3 regions of the Iodobacter fluviatilis genome follow, and region 2 is predicted to be linked to each of the others. Evidence: predicted binding sites of a transcription regulator. Region 2 holds the regulator's gene; each other region holds the start of a gene.
What was found. The regulator NrdR, encoded in region 2, represses ribonucleotide reductase genes. The targets are predictions, from matches to a motif close to AAANACNATATATNGTNTTT.

Region 1 (7,278 bases), 1.9 Mb from region 2:
ACATGGGTACTGCGAGAACCTATGTCTGGTAATCGGGAACAATTTGAGCAACTGATCCAGCCACAGCTCAGTAACAGCCGCATTGGATTAGAGCTCAATACACTGGAGGCGGTGATGCTAGCGGTAGAGCAGGGGCTAGGAATCACTTTTATCTCCAAGCTGGCCGTAAAAGACCGCCTAAGCAGCGGGCGATTAGTCTGCCTGCCCATCCAGCAGCGCTTCCCACGCCAGCTGTACCTTGCGTGGCACAAACAAAAATATCATTCAGCAGCCTTACGCCGGTTTATTCAGTTTTGCAGGGATCAGGCGGGGGTGATTTGCTAAGGATAAGCGAATCATCAATACCCAACGCTCGTGCATCAACCGCGTGCGCAAGATAAAACGTTTTGCCCACCCTACAAAAAACGTTAGCTACGCAACAGGACTCGGCATTGAACAAATTCTTTCTACGCACCATCCCTGGGCTGGCATTATTTCTTAACTACCCGCGTGATTGCTGGCGTCAGGATTTACTGGCGGGATTGTCTGTGGCGTCCGTCGCCCTGCCAGTAGGCGTAGCCTATGCCCAGCTAGCCGGAATGAGCCCTATTGCAGGTCTTTACGCCAGTATTTTACCCATGGTGGCTTACGCCCTATTTGGCTCTTCACGGCAATTGATTGTAGGACCAGATGCGGCGACCTGTGCAATGGTGGCTTCAACTTTACTGCCGATGGCGGCTGGATTGCCTGAGCTATATATCTCACTATCAGTAGCCTTGGCACTGATTACCGGCCTGTTTTGCCTGCTGGCTAGCCGCTTTAAACTAGGCTTTCTGGCCGATTTTTTATCCCCGCCGATTCTAGCAGGCTTTTTAAATGGCGTAGCGATCAGCATTGCGCTGGGGCAACTGGGTAAATTACTCGGTTTTACTTTTCAAAAGCACGACTTTATTGGCCGCATTCTTGAGCTGCCAAATCGCCTACCAGAGCTACACCCAGCAACGGCCATCATTGGCCTTGGCACACTGGTTTTTATCCAAATTATTAAGCGCTTATTACCTAAGCTCCCCACCTCCCTTATTGCGATGGCAGTGGCGGCACTGGTTATTTTTAGCCTGAATCTACAATCTGCAGGTATCCCAGTGATTGGCCTATTGCCAGCTGGCTTACCCACTTTGCACTGGCCCACCATCCCCAGAGCCCATCTGGGTGAATTACTCGGCGCAGGCGCAGGGCTGGCGCTAATCAGCTTTAGCAGCGCCATTCTAACGGCACGCAGCTTTGCCGCTAAAAATCGTTATGAAATCGATGCCGATAGAGAATTTACCGCATTGGGTATGGCGAATATTGCGGCTGCTTTTTCACAGGGCTTTGTGATTAGTGGCGCGGATTCCAGAACGGCAGTCAATGATCATGCCGGTGGTAAAACGCAAATGGTGAGCCTAGTCGCTGCGGCGTCTATCGCCATTGCCATCGCGCTGTTTACCGCCCCGCTGCAATATGTGCCGATTGCCGCGCTGGCCGCCGTACTGATTACCGCCTCGTTTGGGCTAATGAGTTTTGCTAATTTTATTTATTTTCGCCAAGCCAGCCGTGGCGAATACGGTATTGCCATCCTTACCATTATTGGCGTGGCCTGTGTAGGCGTGATGCAGGGCATGCTGTTTGCAGTGTTAATGGCGACGCTGCGGTTACTTATTAAGCTGGCCCGGCCGCATGAAAGCCTGCTGGGTGTTTATCCTGGCAAAAACAGCTTTCACGATTTATCCCACCACCCCGGCGCTGCGCCGATTGATGGCATGCTGGTTTATCGCTTTGATGCCTCGCTTAATTTCTTTAACGCCAATTACTTCCGCCAACGCGTATTGTCGCTAGCCGACGGTGCAGGCAGCCATGTCTCGTGGGTGGTGCTAGATACCGTGCCGATTAACCAGATTGATCTAGCTGGAATAGAAGCCATCATTATTTTGCAAAGAGATTTAAAAGAGCGCGGCATCGCACTGGCGCTATCAGGGCGCAAATCACAGACCGAATTTATTGCCACCAGACACCACAAGCTAGATGAATTACACGCCAACTTTCTGATTTTCTCAAGCCTAAAACAAGCTTACCGCGCCTTTAGACAACAAGTGTTGGTACAAACTCAAATGACGCAAACTGCTGCTCAATTGCCGCTAAAGTGGCACGCTGAGGAAAATGAAGCTGCGCAGAATTAACCAGTGCAGGCTCGATACAACCAGCTGGCCTGAAGGATTGCAATACATAGCGCTGCACCCCTGCAGCGCTTAAGGTTCTAGCAAGGGCGATCAGCTCATCCTCGCTATGCAAGCTGGGATGGATGGTGCTGCGACATTCCAGCGCCACTTTGCTCGCCAATAGCAGCTTTAAAGAAGCGCTAGCGACAGCACCACTGCCTACGATGGTAGTGATCTTTTCGTAGTGCAGAAAATCGCTTTTAATATCAAAACCCACCCAATCCAAATAGGGCAAGCATTCCTGCAAACGCTTGGGATAAGCGCCGCCACTATGCAGGCCAATTTTAAAGCCGAGTGCTTTTACAGCACGCATCATCTCGGGTAACTGAGGCTCGGTCAGTGGCTCACCGCCCGAAAAAACCACCGCATCCAAGAGGCCACGCCGCGTTTTTAGCCAGATCAGGATTTCATCCCACTGTGGTGCTGCATCGTGATGCTCACGCGCTTGTAAATGCGGATTATGACAATAGCCACAGCGCCAAGGGCAGCCAGCCAAAAACACCACACAAGCCAGCTCGCCGGGATAATCACAGCTAGAGAACGGCACCAAGCCGCCAATCTTGGGCGCGGGCATCATTATTGAACGGTATTACATTCGTTAAAAAATTGCCTTTCTTTAAATTCGCCTTTCTTCCCGATATTAAAACTACTAATAGGCCGGTGATAACCCATCACCCGCGTCCAGACTTCGCAGCGAGTGCGTTCTTCATCTTTAAGCTCAGGAGATAGCTGGGTTTGAACCGATAAATCACTCATGATTTTTTCCTGTTAAATGTAGTTTAAGGTCGAAAAAGATCTGTAGACACAGAGAACAGTGAGAACACAGAGCCCACAGAGAAAACCTACAAAACTTCTTAAGTGTCTCTCTGTGTGCTGCTTTTTAACTCTGTGCGCTCCGTGTCTACAGACCTTTTTGAATTTTCATCCCAGCACACAGCTCTTCTTCACCAGCAACTCGCCATCGCACTTTGGGCAAAACTCGTGGTGGCCGCTCAGGTAGCCGTGTTTCGGGCAAATAGAGAAAGTAGGCGTGATGGTGATGTAGGGCAGGCGGTAGTTGGTCAGCGCTTTTTTCACCAGTGCTTTACACGCTGCGGGGCTGGAAATGGCCTCGTTCATATACAGATGCAAAACCGTGCCGCCGGTGTATTTACGCTGCAATTCCTGCTGACGGCCCAAGGCTTCAAATGGGTCATCGGTAAAGCCTACCGGCAGCTGGCTGGAGTTGGTATAGAAGGGCTGCTCAACCGTGCCTGCTTGCAAAATATCGGGATAAAACTTTTTATCTTCTTTGGCAAAGCGATAAGTCGTGCCTTCGGCTGGCGTAGCTTCCAAATTGTAAAGATGGCCGGTTTCTTCCTGAATTTCGGTCATTTTGGCGCGAATATGATCCAGCAAACGGATTGCTAAGGCGTAACCTGCTTCCGAGCTGATATCGTCTTGATCATCGCTAAAATTGCGAATCATCTCGTTAATGCCATTTACCCCCAGCGTGCTGAAGTGATTACGCAGCGTACCCAGATAGCGCTTGGTATAGGGGTAAAGACCGCCATCAATTAAGCGGCCAATCAATTTGCGTTTAATTTCTAAAGATTGCTTGGCCAAATCCATCAGCTGATCAACACGCGCCATAAGGCCCGCTTCATTGCCTTTGAATTCATAACCAATACGCGCGCAGTTGATAGTGACCACGCCCAGCGAGCCGGTTTGCTCAGCCGAGCCAAATAAGCCATTACCGCGTTTTAATAGCTCACGCAGATCAAGCTGCAAGCGGCAGCACATCGAGCGCACCATATGCGGCTCTAAATCCGAATTTAAAAAATTCTGGAAATAGGGCAGGCCATACTTAGCGGTCATTTCAAACAAAAGATCGGTATTGGGGTGATCCCAAGCAAAATCTTTGGTGATGTTGTAGGTGGGAATAGGGAAAGTAAACACACGCCCTAGCGCATCGCCTTCCATCATCACTTCGATATAGGCGCGGTTAATCATATCCATTTCAGTTTGCAAATCGCCGTAGCTAAATGGCATTTCCTTGCCACCCACATAGGGGATTTGTTCACGTAAATCTTCTGGGCAGATCCAATCGAAAGTCAGATTAGTAAACGGCGTTTGTGTGCCCCAGCGGCTGGGCACATTCAGGTTGTAAATCAGCTCTTGGATATATTGCTTTACCTGCTTGTATTGCAGATTATCCGCACGAATAAACGCCGCCATATAGGTATCAAATGAGCTAAATGCCTGAGCGCCCGCCCATTCATTTTGCAAAGTACCTAAAAAGTTAACAATCTGGCCAATGGCGGCCGAGAAATGCTTAGGCGGTTTGGCTTCTACCTTGCCCGGCACGCCATTAAATCCTTCTTGCAAAAGGCGGCGTAAAGACCAGCCCGCACAATAGCCAGATAGCATATCTAAATCATGAATATGCATGGCACCAGAGCGATGCGCCTCGCCAATTTCTGGCGGATAAACATGGCTTAGCCAATAATTGGCAATCATCTTGCCGCTGGTATTTAAAATCAGCCCGCCTAGGCTCCAGCCCTGATTGGCATTGGCATTCACCCGCCAATCAGATTGATCCAGATATTCATTAATTGACGATTCAACATCCACCACGGTGCGCACATCGGAGCGCAAACGTGCATGCTGGCTACGATAAGCAATAAAGGCACGGGCGGTTTTTAGATAATGATATTGCAACAGCGCTTCTTCAGCCTGATCCTGAATCAGCTCGATAGTGGGGGTGAGATCACCCTGCAAACGGCTGCTAATCAGCGAGCTTAAGCGGATTGCTTCTGCCTCATCAAATTCACCTGTTACGCGGCTGGCATTCAGCAGGGCAAGACGAATTTTATCAACATCAAAAGGCACGATGCGGCCATCGCGTTTCAGCACATATTGCGGGTATATGGTCATTTTTCCCCACCTAGATCAGGGTAGAATATTTTCACAGACCACAATATATGGTGTTTAAACTATCAATGCTCAACTAGATATAGGGTAATTGATGATAATCAAAAAATAATAAACTAAGACTTGCCCACCGAATCTGCATAACGCCTCAGCCCTGCAATTACCAATACCATTACCGCAGCAATCAGCAATAGTGCGATGGCATATTGATGCGCGCTGGCGTAATCAAGCCGCTGCGTAGCATCAAATAATGCAATCGATGCAACACGCGTTTCGTCCGCGATATTACCGCCCAGCATCAGCACCACGCCAAACTCGCCCACGGTATGGGCAAAAGAAAGCGCTGCGCCACTATAAATGCCATGCCTAGCAGCGGGTAACACCACACCCCAAAACACCTTGCTTGCCGAACCGCCTAAGGCACGGCCAGATTCGATTAGCTCGGGTGAAACACCGCGTATAGCGGTTTGAATAGGTTGCACAGCAAAGGGCAGGCTGTAGAGGATAGATCCCACCACCAGCCCACTAAAGCTAAACGCCAGCGGCTGGCCAAATATGGCTACCCACCAAGACCCAGCCAAAGCTTGCGGGGCAAAAATCTGCAGCAGATAAAAACCAATCACAGTAGGTGGTAAAACAATGGGAAGAGTGACGATTATTTCTAGCAACAGCACCCAGTTGCTGCGGCATTCACACAGACAGCGCGCCAAAATAATACTAATTGGCAAGAGACACAGCGTGGTAACGCCCGCCAACTTTAGCGTTAACCACAGCGTGGCAAAAAGCTCAGGGCTCAATGGCGCTCCGGCAGATCAAAACCACAGCGTTGTAGCGTGCTGCGGGCAGCATTACTTTGTAGAAAATCCACGTAGCTGGCCGCCAGTGGATTGCTCTTGCCGTAACGCGTCACAATCGCGGCCTGAATCAACGGTGAATGGCTTTGGGCCGGCAATAGCAAGGATCGGCCAACACCGCTTAAAGCGGGCGACTTCAGCAATGAATACGCCACTAAACCCACATCGGCATTGCCAGTTTGTACAAACTGCACCGCTTGAACAATATTATTACCCAATACTAATTTGGGGCTGACAGTATCCCATACCCCTGCCTGCTGCATAGCGGCACGGGCGGCTTGACCATAGGGAGCGTGATCTGGATTAGCAATGGCAATACGCTTAATCCCTACATCACCCAAGCGGGTCAAATCAAGCACCACATTAGGCTGCATCGTCCATAGCGCTAAGCGGCCAATCGCATAAGGTTTTAGGGTTGATAACTCTGCAGCACCACTAGCAGCCAGCTGTTTTGGATAGGATTGATCGGCAGATAAAAACACATCAAACGGCCCACCTGCGGCGATTTGGGTGTAGAAGTTGCCAGACGAACCTAAGCTGACTTTGAACTCAGTATTAGGTTGACTCTGCTTAAATCCTGCATTTAAGTCTTCAATGCAAGAAGCCAAATCAGATGCAGCAGCAATCCGCAGCGTTTGGGCATGTACGGGTAGGGCGAGCATTAAAATGCAAAGTAAGCGCAGCATAAATTCCTTTAATGGCTAGCTTGTAGGAGGCATTAAAAAACTAGTAATCAGGCTGGCCATGGGCCGTCAAAATATAATCATGCAGCGCCAAATCCATAAGCTCCGCCACATAGGGCTGCAAAAGGGCGATACGCGCAGCGTCTAACATATAGGAGAGCTTCATCTCTTCATCTGGCTTATCTTGTTCATGCCGAAACAGATTAAAGAGAAATGGCAAGCTGATGGTCTCTGCCAGTGGTAAATGGCCAATAAAACCGCCATCCATACCCTTTTCCCAGACTTCAATACTACGAATAATTTTCATACCTTCACCTGATAAAGCACAACGTAGCTGTGCATTTTTAGTTTTTAAGGCCTTCGGCATGACTTCGATTCAACTCGTTTTTCTCAAACACGAATAGCCGATTACCCCGTACCGCTTGTTCCTTGCTCAGCGCGGCTTAAGGGAGCCGCATAACATCAAAAAAGAAGAAATGGCTTCAGCAATACGGCACAGCATAACAGCCCTGTTTCTGTTATTTCTATCCCCGCCCCCAAGCAATCACCTGTCATGCCGCCTAATTTATGCATCAGCCACTTTGCATAAGCCCA
Region 2 (7,278 bases):
TCATGATACCGCTTACATTTGACCAAATTTTACTCACACCCCGCTTTGGCCGACTCCCTAGCCATTTTTACACGCGGATTCAGCCTACTCCTCTGCCTGCACCCTACTTAATCGCGTGGAATCAGCAACTCGCCAGAGAGATGGGGCTAGCCAGCGATGCTGGCCAGCAGCCAAATCTAGCCGACTATCTCTGTGGCAATCGACTCCCCACCAACAGCGAGCCAATTGCCAGCATATATTCTGGCCATCAGTTTGGGGTTAACGCCGGCCAGCTAGGGGATGGACGCGCTATTTTAATTGGCGAATACCACGCTGCAAATGGTGATTTTTGGGAAATGCAGCTCAAAGGCACTGGGCCAACGCCTTATTCCCGCCGTGGCGATGGCCGAGCGGTGCTTAGATCATCGATACGTGAGTATCTCTGCTCAGAAGCCATGCAAGGCTTGAGCATTCCTACCACCCGGGCCCTAGGCATGGCCGGATCAGCCCACGGTGTTTGGCGTGAGCGTTTAGAAACCGCCGCCGTGGTCTTACGCACGGCCCCTAGTTTTGTACGTTTTGGCCATTTTGAACATTACCGCAATGATCTTGATTCACTGCGTGAACTAGCCGATTGGGTGATTCAGCATCATTACCCCAGCGCTCGCCAAGCAAGCAATCCCTACGTGAGCTTACTAGAGCAAGTGATTGAACGCACGGCAGTGATGATTGCCAAGTGGCAGGCAGTGGGCTTTTGCCATGGAGTGATGAATTCCGACAATATGAGCATCCTAGGCCTCACCCTTGATTATGGCCCCTTTGGCTTTATGGATGGCTTTGATGCTGGGCATATTTGCAATCACTCCGATGATACTGGCCGTTACAGCTACCAAAACCAGCCAGAAATGGGGCTGTGGAATTTACAGTGTTTAGCACAAGCTTTATTACCCCTGATGGATAGAGCCGCCGCCCTTAATGCATTGCAGCAATATCAAAGCCATTTTGAAGCGCACTTTGCTGATTTACTGCGGCAAAAATTGGGCTTATTAACTTGGCAAGAGAGCGATTGGAGCTTGATCACCCGCTTATTTGAACTAATGCACGCATCCCATACCGATTGGACCTTCTTCTGGCGCAATCTGGCAAATATCGACAACAGCCTGCGAAATCACTTTTTAGACCGCACGGCTTATGATGTTTGGTTTTCAGATTATCAACTCCGCCTTAGCCGCGAAGCACAGGATTCCAACGAACGAATCGCAAGCATGAATCAAATAAACCCTAAATATGTTTTACGTAACTATCTTGCCGAAATTGCCATCCAAAAAGCCCGTGATGCAGACGACTTTAGTGAAATCAATAACTTACACCGCTGCTTAATGCAGCCATTTACCGAAAAAGCTGAATTTGAACACTATGCAGCACTGCCGCCGGCATGGGCAGCACAGATTGGCGTTTCTTGCTCATCGTAAGCAGAGTAAATATTTCTCATTACTTATTTTCTGCAACACGGCTGAAATCAAAACAGAGTAAGGGCATTTTGGGGCATAATCGCCCCGTCATCACTCATCCCCCCCATCATGCCCGATATTTTTAGCGGCCTTGACTATGGCGTAGCCATTAGCTTGGTTCTGGCCCTTGGCTTTGTTCTTACTTACGAATTTATTAACGGCTTTCACGACACGGCCAATGCTGTAGCAACGGTTATTTACACCAAAGCCATGCCCCCTCACCTTGCAGTGATTGCATCGGGCATTTGTAATTTCTTCGGCGTGATTCTAGGCGGCCTCGGTGTAGCATATGCCATCGTCCACCTTTTGCCGGTTGAGCTGCTGCTCAATGTAGGCTCTGGGCAAGGGCTGATTATGGTGTTTTCACTTTTAGCCGCAGCAATCATCTGGAACCTAGGCACTTGGTATTTAGGCCTGCCCGCTTCTAGCTCACACACGCTGATTGGCTCTATTCTTGGCGTAGGCTTGGCCCACGCATGGATGAGTGATATTCCCTTACTAGAAGGAATCAACACTCAAAAAGCCATCGACATTATGCTGTCGCTACTGATTTCGCCAACAGTTGGTTTAATCGTGGCGGGCGGATTATTACTCCTACTGAAGAAATTCCGTGCTGATTCACGCATGCACAACACACCTGATGAGCGCAAAGCATTAGACGGCAAAAAACACCCCCCTTTCTGGACCCGCGTTGCCTTGATTGCCTCTTCCATGGGGATTAGCTTTGCCCACGGATCTAACGATGGGCAAAAAGGAATTGGCCTATTGATGCTGGTATTAATTGGTATTGTGCCTGGAAAATTTGTTGTAGACATGCAAAGCACCACCTATCAAATTGAGCGCACCCATGATGCTGCGCTGCATTTACAGCAGTTTTACAGCCGCAATAGCTATCGCCTCAATACCTACATTGACCCGAATGCACAATCACCACTGCCTCCACAGTTTAAGTGTGATACCCAGCAAACCATGCCAGCAAGCCACGAGCTCGTTAACAAACTAACTGGGGTTCATAACTTTGAGCAGCTCTCCGAGGCCGAGCGTATTCGCACTCGCCGCCTCTTGCTCTGCCTTGATGACACTGCCAAAAAAGTGAGTAAGCTACCTAGCATTACTTCTGCAGAAAAAGCCGACCTTGATCGCCTACGCAAAGACCTTGTAGCCACCACTGAATACGCTCCTTCGTGGGTGATTGTGGCAATAGCCCTCGCATTGGGTCTAGGCACTATGATTGGCTGGAAACGTATTGTGCTTACCGTCGGTGAAAAAATCGGCAACAAAGGCATGACTTACAGCCAAGGTGTAGCGGCGCAAGTAACCGCCGCAGCAGCCATTGGCATTGCCAGCTTAACCGGTATGCCAGTATCCACAACGCACGTATTGTCTTCTGCAGTTGCAGGCACCATGCTGGCTAATCGCAGCGGCCTGCAAAGCCAAACAGTAAAAAATATCTTGCTAGCCTGGGTGCTTACCCTACCGGTATCGATGGCGCTAGCCGGTGGGTTATTTATTGCCGCAAGTCATTGGTTGAAGTAACAATCCTGTGCAATAAAACCAAAGGCCATGTCATGTGACATGGCCTTTTTTCTTTATATAAAATACAGTGTTCAGTCCAATTTCATATCGGGTTTCGGGTCATTCTATTCCTATTCGCAGTTGGCCTCTGCTCCAAGCCAGTTACCTCCTGCATGATCTGATTCAATCACATTCAGCCAAGACATCCACAGGCCAGAACCACTCCACGTGTTCGCACCGAAATGTAGTCATCAAAGTTATATGCCTTGGCCAAACTGTACAACACCACCATCGCCACGACGAGTAAGTGGCAGTTGCGCAGCGAAACAAAAGGTCTGTCACATTGCCCACACAACTAGCAAACCACACTAACGCTCGCGCAGCAATGGATCGTGGTTGAGAGCTACATCGCTTGTTGGTGCCTGGATGACAAAGGCTCGTCATCACTCATGCCTTCTCAAGCGTGCCCACGCGGCATTTAAAAAACCAATGATGGGGTTAAGGTTTTTTTAATGCCGCAGGCTCAGCCAGCGCATAAATATCCACACCCTGCTGGGCAAGAAGTGCTTCTAGTGCGGGCATTAGTGCCCCTAGTTTTTCTTCTAAGGCATCGCGTACGGTATCGACGACGACTTGCGTGGCGCGCTCGATTTCTACGTTGAAGATGCTGCCAACTGTCTTGCCTTCAAAAATCGTCATGCGACGGGTTTCTGGGATCAGCCATACTTCAAACCAGCAATCGACCTTATTGGTTTCAGACACCGTCAGGCTCGCGCCATCTAGGGCGATATAGCCTTTCGCGAAGATATATTTCATCCCCACTTTGGGCACGCCAATTCTAAAGCAGCAGTTTTCCTGATCTTTACGGATATCTAACAGCGTTGCAGTAAAATCCACGTGGCCCGAGAGCGGGTGGCCGCCGATTTCAGCGCCGTCTTTGGCGGCACGCTCAGCGTTGACATGGCTAGCTACGTTTAATTGCCATAGGGAAGTCACGCGTAAGCTTTGCAGCATCACATCAAAGCTCGCTTTATCCTCAGCAAAAATCTCGGTAACCGTCAGGCAAACACCATCAATCGCCACGCTGGCCCCAATTTGAATGTCTTTGCAAAAGCCGGCAGGAAAAGCGATGCGAAATGTACGGATGCCTTCCCTATCATCAATCGCCTCAATCTGAGCAACGCCTTGCACAATCCCCGTAAACATTTATTTAGCTTCCTTAAAGAGTTCTGGATTTGCTTCGCGCACGCGCTTCGAAGACTTGAGCAAATTGCAATGATCACAAAAATAGCTAACCGAGCCACAGGCCGCGATCACATCGAGAGGCCGTTTACAATCTGGGCAAATAGGTATGGCCTCTTGCACGATTTCATTTGACATAAAATTCTCCAGCATCAGTAAAGCGCAGTGTAAGACGCAAATCGTCTCCAAATAGACGGCGTTCTAATACCTTAGCTTGTAGCTTGTGTTTTAGATCGGATAAATCAAGCGTGGCAATGCCTTTGGCCGTGTCGCCAATCATCACAGGCGCTTGATAAAGCAGCATTTCATCCACCAAACCCGCTTGAAACAGCGCCCCAACTAAAACGCCGCCCGCCTCAACCGTGACTTGATTGCAGCCTCGGAGGCCTAATTCATTCAGTAAGGCGGCTAAATCGACACGGCCATGTGCATCGGCCAAAATCAAGACTTCGGCCCCTGCGGCTTCTAAAGCTCGGCGCTTTAGCTCGTCATCCTGAGCGCCAACAATCAATACGCCCGCCTGATTAAATAACTTAGCCGAGACAGGAGTGCGAAGCTGGCTATCCACCACCACACGCAGTGGCTGCCTGTCTATCACGAATTCTCGCACCGTCAGTTGCGGGTCATCCGCCAGAACGGTGCCAATACCGGTCAGCATGGCGCAAGATCGGGCACGGAGTTTTTGCACATCAGACCTTGCAGCCGGGCCGGTAATCCACTGCGACTGCCCATTGGCGAGCGCCGTACGGCCATCTAAACTGGCACCCATTTTTACCGTCAGCCAAGGGCGGGATCTCACCATGCGGCTAATAAAGCCTTTGTGATGCTCTAATGCTGCTGCGTGCAGCACGCCCGAACTCACTTCAACCCCTGCCGCAGCCAAACGCGCCAAGCCCTGGCCCGCCACCAACGGATTAGGATCTGTCAGCGCGGCAACAACGCGCACTACACCCGCTTTCAGCAAGGCATCGGCGCAAGGCGGTGTGCGCCCATGATGGCTGCAAGGCTCTAACGTGACATAAGCCGTCGCACCACGGGCTAGATCGCCCGCCATACTCAGGGCCATCACCTCGGCATGCGCACCAGGAGCACCTTGCACCACACCAGCACCCGCAGGCTGACTAAACCCAGCGCCCACCACTTGCCCGTCTTTCACCAACACACAGCCCACGCAAGGATTAGGCGTCGCACTATTCTGCCCCAAAGCGGCTTGGCGCAAAGCCAGCTGCATAAATTGATGATCAAACGGGTTCATTGGCTTACCTGAGTAGATAGCGGGGGAAAAACCAAAGATCTGTAGACACAGAGAGCGGGGAGAATACAAAGCACACGGAGAAGCATCAAACCCTTAAGTTTTTTCTCTATATTCTCTGTGCCCTTATTGAGCTCTGTATCTACAGACCTTTTTAAATAGAGCGTTATTCCTTACTCACTTCCCGAATCACATCGCGGAAATCGTCGACGTCTTGGAAGGAGCGGTATACGGAGGCGAATCGGATGTAGGCGACTTTATCAAGCTTGGCGAGTTCGGACATCACCATTTCGCCGATCTGGCGACTCATGATTTCTCTGTCACCTAAAGACAAGGCTTTTTGGATAATGCGCAGGATGGCTTCGTCGACCAAGGGTGTGGGCACGGGTCGTTTATGCAAGGCGCGCTCAAAACTGGTGCGAATTTTTTCTCTATCAAATTCAGCACGCTGACCATTTTGTTTTACCACCTGCGGCAAGCGCACTTCGGCGGTTTCAAAAGTAGTAAAGCGTTTATCGCACAAAGGGCAACGGCGGCGGCGGCGAACCAAATCGCCTTCATCAGATATACGCGAGTCAGCAACTAACGTATCAGGGGAACCACAGAAGGGGCACTTCATCACAACCCCGCAAAGAACAAGAAAAATTCTAAAAAGCGTTAACCTTAAAAAGATCTGTAGACACTAAGAGCGGGGAGAACACAAAGCACACGGAGAAAAACATAAAAAGGCATTTCTCTGTGTGCTTCATTCCCTTTGTGTGCTCTGTGTCTACAGAACTTTTATTTCACCAGAAATTAAGCGCCGTAAACTGGGAAGCGCGCTGTCAATTCTTTTACTTTTACTGCAACGGCTGCGATGTTTGCTTCATCTGCTGGATTATCCAGCACGTCAGCAATCAAGTTGGCTACGATGATCGCTTCAGCCTCTTTGAAACCACGCGTTGTAATCGCTGGCGAGCCCAAACGAATACCCGAAGTCACAAATGGGCTTTCTGGATCATTAGGGATAGCGTTTTTGTTGACGGTGATGTGTGCCAAGCCTAGCAATGCGTCTGCAGCCTTACCCGTTAAACCTTTAGAGCGCAGATCCACCAAAAATACATGCGATTCAGTACGGCCAGAAATGACACGTAAGCCACGCTCAATCAAGGCTGCAGCCATGGCTTGTGCATTTTTCAATACTTGTTCTTGGTACACTTTAAATTCTGGGGTTGCCGCTTCTTTAAATGCCACGGCTTTGGCCGCGATAACGTGCATCAAAGGGCCGCCTTGCAGCGTTGGGAACACATTAGAGTTGATCGATTTTTCGAATTCGGCTTTGGCCAAGATCAAACCACCACGTGGGCCGCGCAGTGTCTTATGCGTAGTCGATGTTACAAAGTGAGCGTGTGGCACTGGGTTTGGATACACGCCAGCCGCGATCAAACCAGCGTAGTGCGCCATATCTACCATGAAGTAAGCGCCAACCTTGTCAGCGATTTCGCGCATACGTGCCCAATCAAAGCGCAGAGCGTAAGCAGAAGCACCGCCGATCAAAAGTTTAGGCTTGGTTTCAAGCGCTACGCGTTCCATATCGTCGTAATCGATTTCTTCGTTTTCGTTCAGGCCATAAGCCACGATATTGAACATTTTGCCGGATAAATTAGCTGGCGAGCCGTGTGTAAGGTGACCACCGTGGCCTAGGTTCATACCCATAATGGTATCGCCCGGCTTCAGAATAGAAAAATACACGGCTTGGTTAGCTTGTGAGCCAGAGTGCGGCTGCACATTGGCATACTC
Region 3 (7,278 bases), 1.3 Mb from region 2:
ATCGATAAGGACGGCGTGATCCGCCATGCGTTTTATCACGTTGTCCCTAAGGGCCATGCGGCGGAAATTCTTAAACTCGTGAAACAGCTAGGGTGAACCCATGCAAATTGCAAAAAATACCGTTGTAACTTTAAATTATGAAATGTTTGATGCCACTGGCAAGCAAATCGACAAAACCGAAGAGCCGATCGAGTATCTGCACGGCGGTTACGATAATGTTCTGCCTTTGGTTGAAGAAGCACTCGAAGGCAAAAACGTTGGCGACAGCATTGATGTGACTATGGAAGCAGAAGACGCTTTCGGTGAACACGATGCAGATTTAGTGCGCGAAGAAGAAAAATCTTCATTCCCGATGGAAGTTGAAGCCGGCATGATGTTTGAAGCCGACGATCCTGAAACGGGCGAAGTATTGTTGTTCCGCGTTACCGAAATCGAAGGTAACCGCGTTGTAGTCGATGCTAACCATCCTTTCGCAGGTATGGTTATTCGTTTTGTAGGTACCGTTGCTGCGGTTCGTGAAGCAAGTGAAGAAGAACTTGAACACGGCCATGTACACGGCGAGCACGGCCACGATCACTAAGATGATGGTGGTTTGATTGAAGAAAAAGCGAGCCTAGGCTCGCTTTTTTTATGTCATATAGATTTGCTGGATTAAAGCACCTGCAGCACTTAAGTCAGTCACCACAGGCACTCTGTATAAGTAGAGCGCCTGTGTGCTGGATTGCCCTATGACTAGCGTTTGATATACATCAGCCGTGGGTTTAGCCCGTCAGAGAGCGATATTTCAAACTGACCGCCCGCAGGTAGCGATTGTGTATCAACCGTAAGAAGACCGCCCCGTGCTTGGTTAGCCAGTACTTGGCGTGTTTTGCCGATGTGCAGCACGCTGAGGTGTGGGTATTGCCCCGCATTCCATCTGATTTGCAGTTTTCCAGCGCTTTCTTGCCATTGCAACTGCGCACCATTGGCCGTGCCTACTCCCACTCCCTTTACCGCACTGCTTTGCAGCTTGTTGCTGCCTAGCTGCTTGCCCTTATGCCAGACTTCAATTGCAATAATTGAATCAACTTTAGGGATGCTTACAAAGAAATGCTGCTCGGCTTGAGGTATATCCGCTACTTCTACTGGATTAAAGGGTTGGATAGTGGTATTGCCGCTGGTAGAAACAATATGCAATTCATACTCACCTTTGGAGGCTTCAGGGGCCGTACCGCTACGCATTGAAACCGGATTAATGCTTGCGCCGCCAGCCGAAATACGCCCAGAAATATCTATCAGGCTCATAGGCATAGAGAAACCCGCAAGCATAGGTTGGGCATAATTACGCTGTTCTAGATAGTCCTGAATTTTGCTGTAGGTGTAATCAGAGAACCAGCGCCCGCCACAATAGCCCATTAGATCACCGTCATTATCTTGATCTAGTGTCAGCAGGGTATTGGTCCGTGGATCATAAGGTAGCGTATCGCCGATTTTGCCGCCCGCGTAGGGGAAGTTAGGGTCATATGTGCTTACTCCGCCGCATGGTGCGTGATTTCGGCTCAGATTATGGCCCAGCTCGTGCCCCATGGTGCTGAGGTCGTCGTCGTGACGAGCATCAAGGCCAATGGCGGAGTGGGCGGAGTAGGATGTATTTTTTGCATTCACATAGCCCAGCCCAGCGGTGCCGCCACTAAAATTTGGGTCTGGCACTAGGCCGTAGTAATGACGGGCATTGCCTTCTCGAACCCGTAATTGTTCTAACTCGGTCAGTACGCTATCCCAGCCTGCCGATCCAGTGCGGGTTTTATCAATGTATTTCATGCTCTGTGTTGACTGGATAGAGCTCACTTGATAAGCGCCACGGATGGTGACGTTGATCGTACTGTCGGCCAGCGGGAAAACCCGGCTAAGCATTTGACGCACAGCGTCAGTAGTAGGCGCTTGTGCTCGGATAGCTGCACCGCGGCCATCGTCATCGAGTTGCAGTGGCACAATCACCAAATCCATATTGCTTGGTTTGCCTACTACAGGGGTGATGGTTCTACTGGCGCCGCTGCTGACTTGTAGCTCTGGGTCTGCCTCAATCCGCAGGCTTAGGCCCGGCTTAATCCATTGCTCCGGCAGGCGGGCATTAAAACTTTGCTCAAGCTTAGCTTGTGATACATAGGCCGGTACGGTGGCAGGCCCAGTCATGGCGATGGCTTGGCCTTGCGGCACGCCATTGATCGTGGCGCTTAGCCAGACCCGTGGGCTGGCGAGTTTACTGCTTCTGCTGGAGATATTTGCCCGTACGATGGCAGGCTTGCCTTGCACCAAGCGCTGATATTGTGCGCCAGCAAGCTGTGAGTAATTTTGTACCAAAGCGATGCTTTCTAGCTCAATCGTGGCTTTAGGCGTGGCTGGTGGAGTAACGGGTGGAACTACAGGTGGAGCCGTCGGTGTTATGCCAGGTGGCGTGACTGGAGGAGCAACGGGCGGTGCAACGGGCCTGACTAATCTAAAGTTTCCGGCGGAAACCAGCTGCTGCATACTGCCTTTTAAAATCACCTCGCCTTCGCCGTTGGCAGGCGTTAGCAGGGTAATACTGCTACTTGTTTTGTTAACTAGCTGCGCATTGATTCCGCCAATACTGGCGCTGCTAACCGCATCCAGCCCGCGGCCGCTAATCGTAACCAGTGTATTGGCAGGCCCGCTAAGTGGGGACATGCCCGTCGCGCTGATTTGTGTGGCAATTTCAAAGCGTGTTTGGCTATTTAGTGTGTTTTTACCCCAAGCAAAGGTCAGCGGGCCGCTGAGGGCTTTTTCAGGTATTTCTACTTCAAGACGGTTTTCTGAGCGGCTTTTGATATTGGCACGTTGGTTAGGGCTAAATAAAAGCTGCTCAACTTGATCAATGCCTTGGCCAGTGATGCTGATGGTTTGCCCAGCAAAGCCAAAGGCAGGGCGCAGCTCAGGCTGGGCCACGGGCCGCCAGATTTGCATTATTTGGGCCAAGGTTCGCTGCCGGCCTCGTTTATCCTCTAAGGTCAGATAGCCTGAACGGGCCGTATCAGGAATATTGACATAAAGTTCAGTGGCCGACTGACTAACAGTCGGCAGCATGACCCCACCTAAGCGCACGTTTTTGAGCTGATTGAGCTGGCTACCGCGCAAAATCAGCGTTTCACCCGTGTTGAATTCTGTGCCAGATAGCTCAAACACGCGTGGCTCAGCAATCATGACCCTTTGCCGTGCTTGTACGCTGCTGTTGTCTTTGTGCAGCTCCAGCTCGCCTGATTGAGCCGCGTCATTAAGCATGACTTCTATTTGCTGGTCTGAAATAAGCTTAAAACTTAGTGCCACGCCGCCTAGCATCACCTGTTTGATGCCGATAAACCCTTGGCCCGTTACGGTTAGTTTCTCGTTCTCGCTGGCTTCTAACGGGCTGATGTTTTCAATGGTAAAGGCTGTTGCAGGTGGCAGGATGCTGACTACAGGCGTAGAGGCTGTGGTGGCAACCGTGCTGGTGGAGCCTGGCTCAGAAGAGCCTCCTCCTCCGCCACACGCGCTAACGGCGAGCAGCACACTGAGGCTGATTGTTTTTTTGCTGAAAAATTGAATGTTTTGAAAAGCAGTGTTTGATTTTTTACGTTTAAAAGAAGAGGGCACGATGAAAGAGAGTCCTAAAAATAAAACGAGAGCTGGCTTAGAGCGGGATGCTGCAGGCCTGAGAATTCGCTTATTCTATGGGAATCAAACGAGCATTTAAGTAACGTATAATACGTAAGCATATTCTTATATATGCAAATGGAATAAAAACCGTATTAGAAAAAATCGCCCTAGAAAAAGGCAAGGCCTACAGTAGAAAAAATGAGTTAGGTGGGCTGAATTTTGTACAATTTAGTGCGGCTTAAAAACACCGGATGATTGTTTATTAGGCAATCGGCTGGTTAGGGATCTGTGCGTTGAGCTTGCTGCGGCAATGTGTTGTTTTTAATCTGTGCACAACCGTGGAATCAGGCTTATTTATCGGCAGGTATTGTTTAACAAACGCGGTTAAGCTGCCACAAATGCACGGCTTTACTGGAACTGCCTTTTTGCACCGTCCAGCTGTACATTTCCTCCTTTGTCGTCTGCTTGCTTAACTTGGCTAAAGACACTAGTATTTGTGTTAACTCTTCTTGATGGACACTACATATAGTGTTTCTCCACAAGAAATCCACAGAATTATCCACAGCAAGACGCAGCCGCCTTGCCTGCCCACTACATTAATGAGAGCCCTATGACCGATAGCGTTAATACTGCTCAAAATCACAGCAGCTATGCCGATTACAAAACCATTCGCCGTGATGGATCGGTGGTGCCATTTGCACCGAACAAAATCACCGTAGCAGTGACCAAAACCTTTATCGCTGTGCTTGGTAGCGATGCCGCGTCTAGTGCCGCTGTACGTCAAAAAGCCATCTTGCTGACTGAATCCGTTGTATCGGCGCTGATGCGTCGTAAGCCAGAAGGCGGCGCGATTCATATTGAAGATATCCAAGATCAAGTAGAGCTAGCGCTGATGCGTGCTGGTGAGCACGATGTGGCCCGCGCCTATGTCTTGTATCGCGAAGAGCGCAGCAAAGAGCGTCATGCACGCTTTGAGCCTGAGCATCACCACGCCATTAATGTGATTTACGCCGATGGCAGCAGCCGTCCGCTAGATTTGGCGCAGTTAAAAGCGCTGATCGCCTCTTGCTGCAAGGGCTTGGAAAGCACCACCGATCAAGCCGCCATCTTGGCTGAAACTTTAAAAAACGTGTACGACGGCGTACCGGCAGAAGAAGTTCGCCGCGCTTTGATTATGTCGTCGCGTCAGCTGATTGAGAAAGACCCTGCGTATAGCTTTGTTACCGCTCGTCTTTTGCTAAATAATCTGCGCTCAGAAGTATTGGGCAAAGAGGTGAGCCACGAAGAAATGGCTGATCGTTACATTAGCTACTTCCCACAGTTTATTAAGCGCGGTATTGATGCGGAGCTGCTGGACGAAAATCTGGCTCAATATGATTTAGCAAAATTAGGCGCAGCGCTGGATCATAACCGTGATTACCAATTTGGCTATCTTGGCCTGCAAACCCTGTATGACCGCTATTTCCTGCATATCGAAGACAGCCGCATCGAGCTGCCACAAAGCTTCTTTATGCGCGTAGCGATGGGCTTGGCTATGAATGAAATCAACCGCGAAGAGCGTGCGATCGAGTTCTACAACGTCTTGTCTAGCTTTGACTTTATGAGTTCGACGCCTACCTTATTTAACGCCGGTAGCCGTCGCAGCCAGTTATCTAGCTGCTACCTCACCACTGTTTCTGATGATTTGGAAGGTATTTACGAAGCGCTGAAAGAAAACGCGCTCTTGTCTAAATACGCCGGTGGTTTGGGTAACGATTGGACGCCGGTGCGCTCACTCGGTAGCCATATCAAGGGCACCAACGGCAAGTCGCAAGGGATTGTGCCTTTCCTGAAAGTGGTGAACGACACCGCCGTAGCGGTAAACCAAGGCGGCAAACGCAAGGGCGCGGTGTGCGCTTACCTTGAAACTTGGCACGCAGATATCGAAGAATTCCTCGAAATGCGTAAGAACACCGGTGACGATCGTCGCCGCACGCACGATATGAATACCGCTAACTGGATTCCTGATTTATTTATGAAGCGTGTGATGCAGGGCGGCGAGTGGACATTATTTAGCCCATCCGAAGCGCCTGATCTGCACGACAAGTTTGGTAAAGATTTTGAAAAAGCTTATGTAGCTTACGAAGCAAAAGCGGCCCGTGGCGAAATGAAAATCGCCAAGAAGATCCCTGCGCTGGGCTTATGGCGCAAGATGCTTTCTATGCTGTTTGAAACAGGCCATCCTTGGATTACCTTTAAAGATCCTTGCAATATTCGTAGCCCGCAGCAACACGTAGGCGTGGTGCATAGCTCGAATCTATGTACAGAAATCACCCTGAACACCAACGAGAACGAAATTGCGGTATGTAATTTGGGCTCGGTCAACTTGGTGAACCACATCAAGAATGGCGAACTCGATACCAATAAACTGGCACGCACCATTACTACCGCGATGCGCATGCTGGATAACGTGATCGACATTAACTTCTACCCAGTGCGTAAAGCGCGTGAATCCAACTTGAAGCATCGTCCGGTAGGTATGGGCATTATGGGCTTCCAAGATTGCTTACATATGTTGCGCCTGCCTTACGGCTCGGATGCAGCGGTTGAGTTTGCCGATCTATCGATGGAAACCGTGGCTTACCACGCTTACTGGGCATCCACCGAGCTGGCACAAGAGCGCGGCACTTACCCTAGCTACAAAGGCAGCCTGTGGGATCGCGGTGTATTGCCACAAGATTCAATTAAATTGCTGGCAGAAGAGCGCGGTGGCTATTTAGAAATGGATACCAGCTCACGCTTGGATTGGACACAGCTGCGCGAACGCGTTCGCACTCACGGCATGCGCAATTCAAACTGCTTGGCGATTGCGCCAACAGCCACTATTGCCAACATCATCGGCGTATCGGCGTGTATCGAGCCAACGTACCAAAACTTGTTCGTAAAATCGAACCTGTCGGGTGAGTTCACCGTGGTGAATGAATATCTAGTGCGTGATCTAAAAGAACGTGGTCTGTGGGATGAAGTGATGATCTCAGACCTGAAATTCTTTGACGGTTCGGTGTCTAAAGTAGAGCGCATTCCGCAAGACCTGCGTGATTTGTACGCCACGGCGTTTGAAGTGGATCCAAACTGGCTGGTTGAATGCGCATCGCGCCGCCAAAAGTGGATCGACCAAGGCCAATCGCTCAATCTCTACCTTGCTGGCGCATCAGGCAAAAAATTAGACGAGCTGTACAAATTTGCATGGTTGCGTGGCCTGAAAACCACTTATTACCTACGCACCATGGCCGCCACAGCAGCAGAAAAATCCACCGGTAGCGGTGGTGAGTTGAATGCAGTAGCGATCGATGGGGGATATACCCAAACCTCCGCCGCGGGTGCTAACTCGATCAGCTCCGCGCCCGCCATGGCCGCAATCGACGCAGAATTACCTGCAACGGATATGAAATTCTGCTCGATTGATAACCCAGAGTGCGAGAGCTGCCAGTAATAATGTAGAGATGTAGGATGGGTGGGGCCGAGGTTTTGCGGCGATACCCATCAACGCACTGATGATGGATATCGCCAAAAGTCTGGTTCCCCCATCCTACACAGCACCCCACCAAACACCTAGAGAGTCAAATGACCGAAGCCCTGCACCCTGTCGATCAACTGATCCTCGCTTTA

Region 1: C1H71_RS08610 (ribonucleoside triphosphate reductase) is a predicted target of NrdR. The motif match lies at 5,187-5,206, and genes of this name have one in related genera.
Region 3: C1H71_RS02875 (ribonucleoside-diphosphate reductase subunit alpha) is a predicted target of NrdR. The motif match lies at 4,145-4,164, and genes of this name have one in related genera.

The regions. Positions count from the first base shown of each region.
Region 1 is NZ_CP025781.1:1,915,621-1,922,898, forward strand. Features, by position in the region: gene C1H71_RS08590 (LysR substrate-binding domain-containing protein) at 1-324, shown strand, start outside; gene C1H71_RS08595 (SulP family inorganic anion transporter) at 432-2,195, shown strand; gene C1H71_RS08600 (anaerobic ribonucleoside-triphosphate reductase activating protein) at 2,098-2,811, opposite strand; gene nrdD (anaerobic ribonucleoside-triphosphate reductase) at 2,811-2,990, opposite strand; gene C1H71_RS08610 (ribonucleoside triphosphate reductase) at 3,156-5,150, opposite strand; gene modB (molybdate ABC transporter permease subunit) at 5,264-5,944, opposite strand; gene modA (molybdate ABC transporter substrate-binding protein) at 5,941-6,687, opposite strand; gene C1H71_RS08625 (hypothetical protein) at 6,728-6,991, opposite strand; gene cobS (adenosylcobinamide-GDP ribazoletransferase) at 7,147-7,278, opposite strand, start outside.
Region 2 is NZ_CP025781.1:3,820,760-3,828,037, reverse strand. Features, by position in the region: gene C1H71_RS17000 (protein adenylyltransferase SelO) at 3-1,451, shown strand; gene C1H71_RS16995 (inorganic phosphate transporter) at 1,560-3,026, shown strand; gene C1H71_RS16990 (riboflavin synthase subunit alpha) at 3,504-4,211, opposite strand; gene C1H71_RS16985 (YfgJ family double zinc ribbon protein) at 4,212-4,385, opposite strand; gene ribD (bifunctional diaminohydroxyphosphoribosylaminopyrimidine deaminase/5-amino-6-(5-phosphoribosylamino)uracil reductase RibD) at 4,375-5,502, opposite strand; gene nrdR (transcriptional regulator NrdR) at 5,666-6,118, opposite strand; gene glyA (serine hydroxymethyltransferase) at 6,295-7,278, opposite strand, start outside.
Region 3 is NZ_CP025781.1:676,509-683,786, reverse strand. Features, by position in the region: gene C1H71_RS02890 (peroxiredoxin) at 1-96, shown strand, start outside; gene C1H71_RS02885 (FKBP-type peptidyl-prolyl cis-trans isomerase) at 101-580, shown strand; gene C1H71_RS02880 (IPT/TIG domain-containing protein) at 733-3,543, opposite strand; gene C1H71_RS02875 (ribonucleoside-diphosphate reductase subunit alpha) at 4,241-7,102, shown strand; gene C1H71_RS02870 (adenosine deaminase) at 7,234-7,278, shown strand, end outside.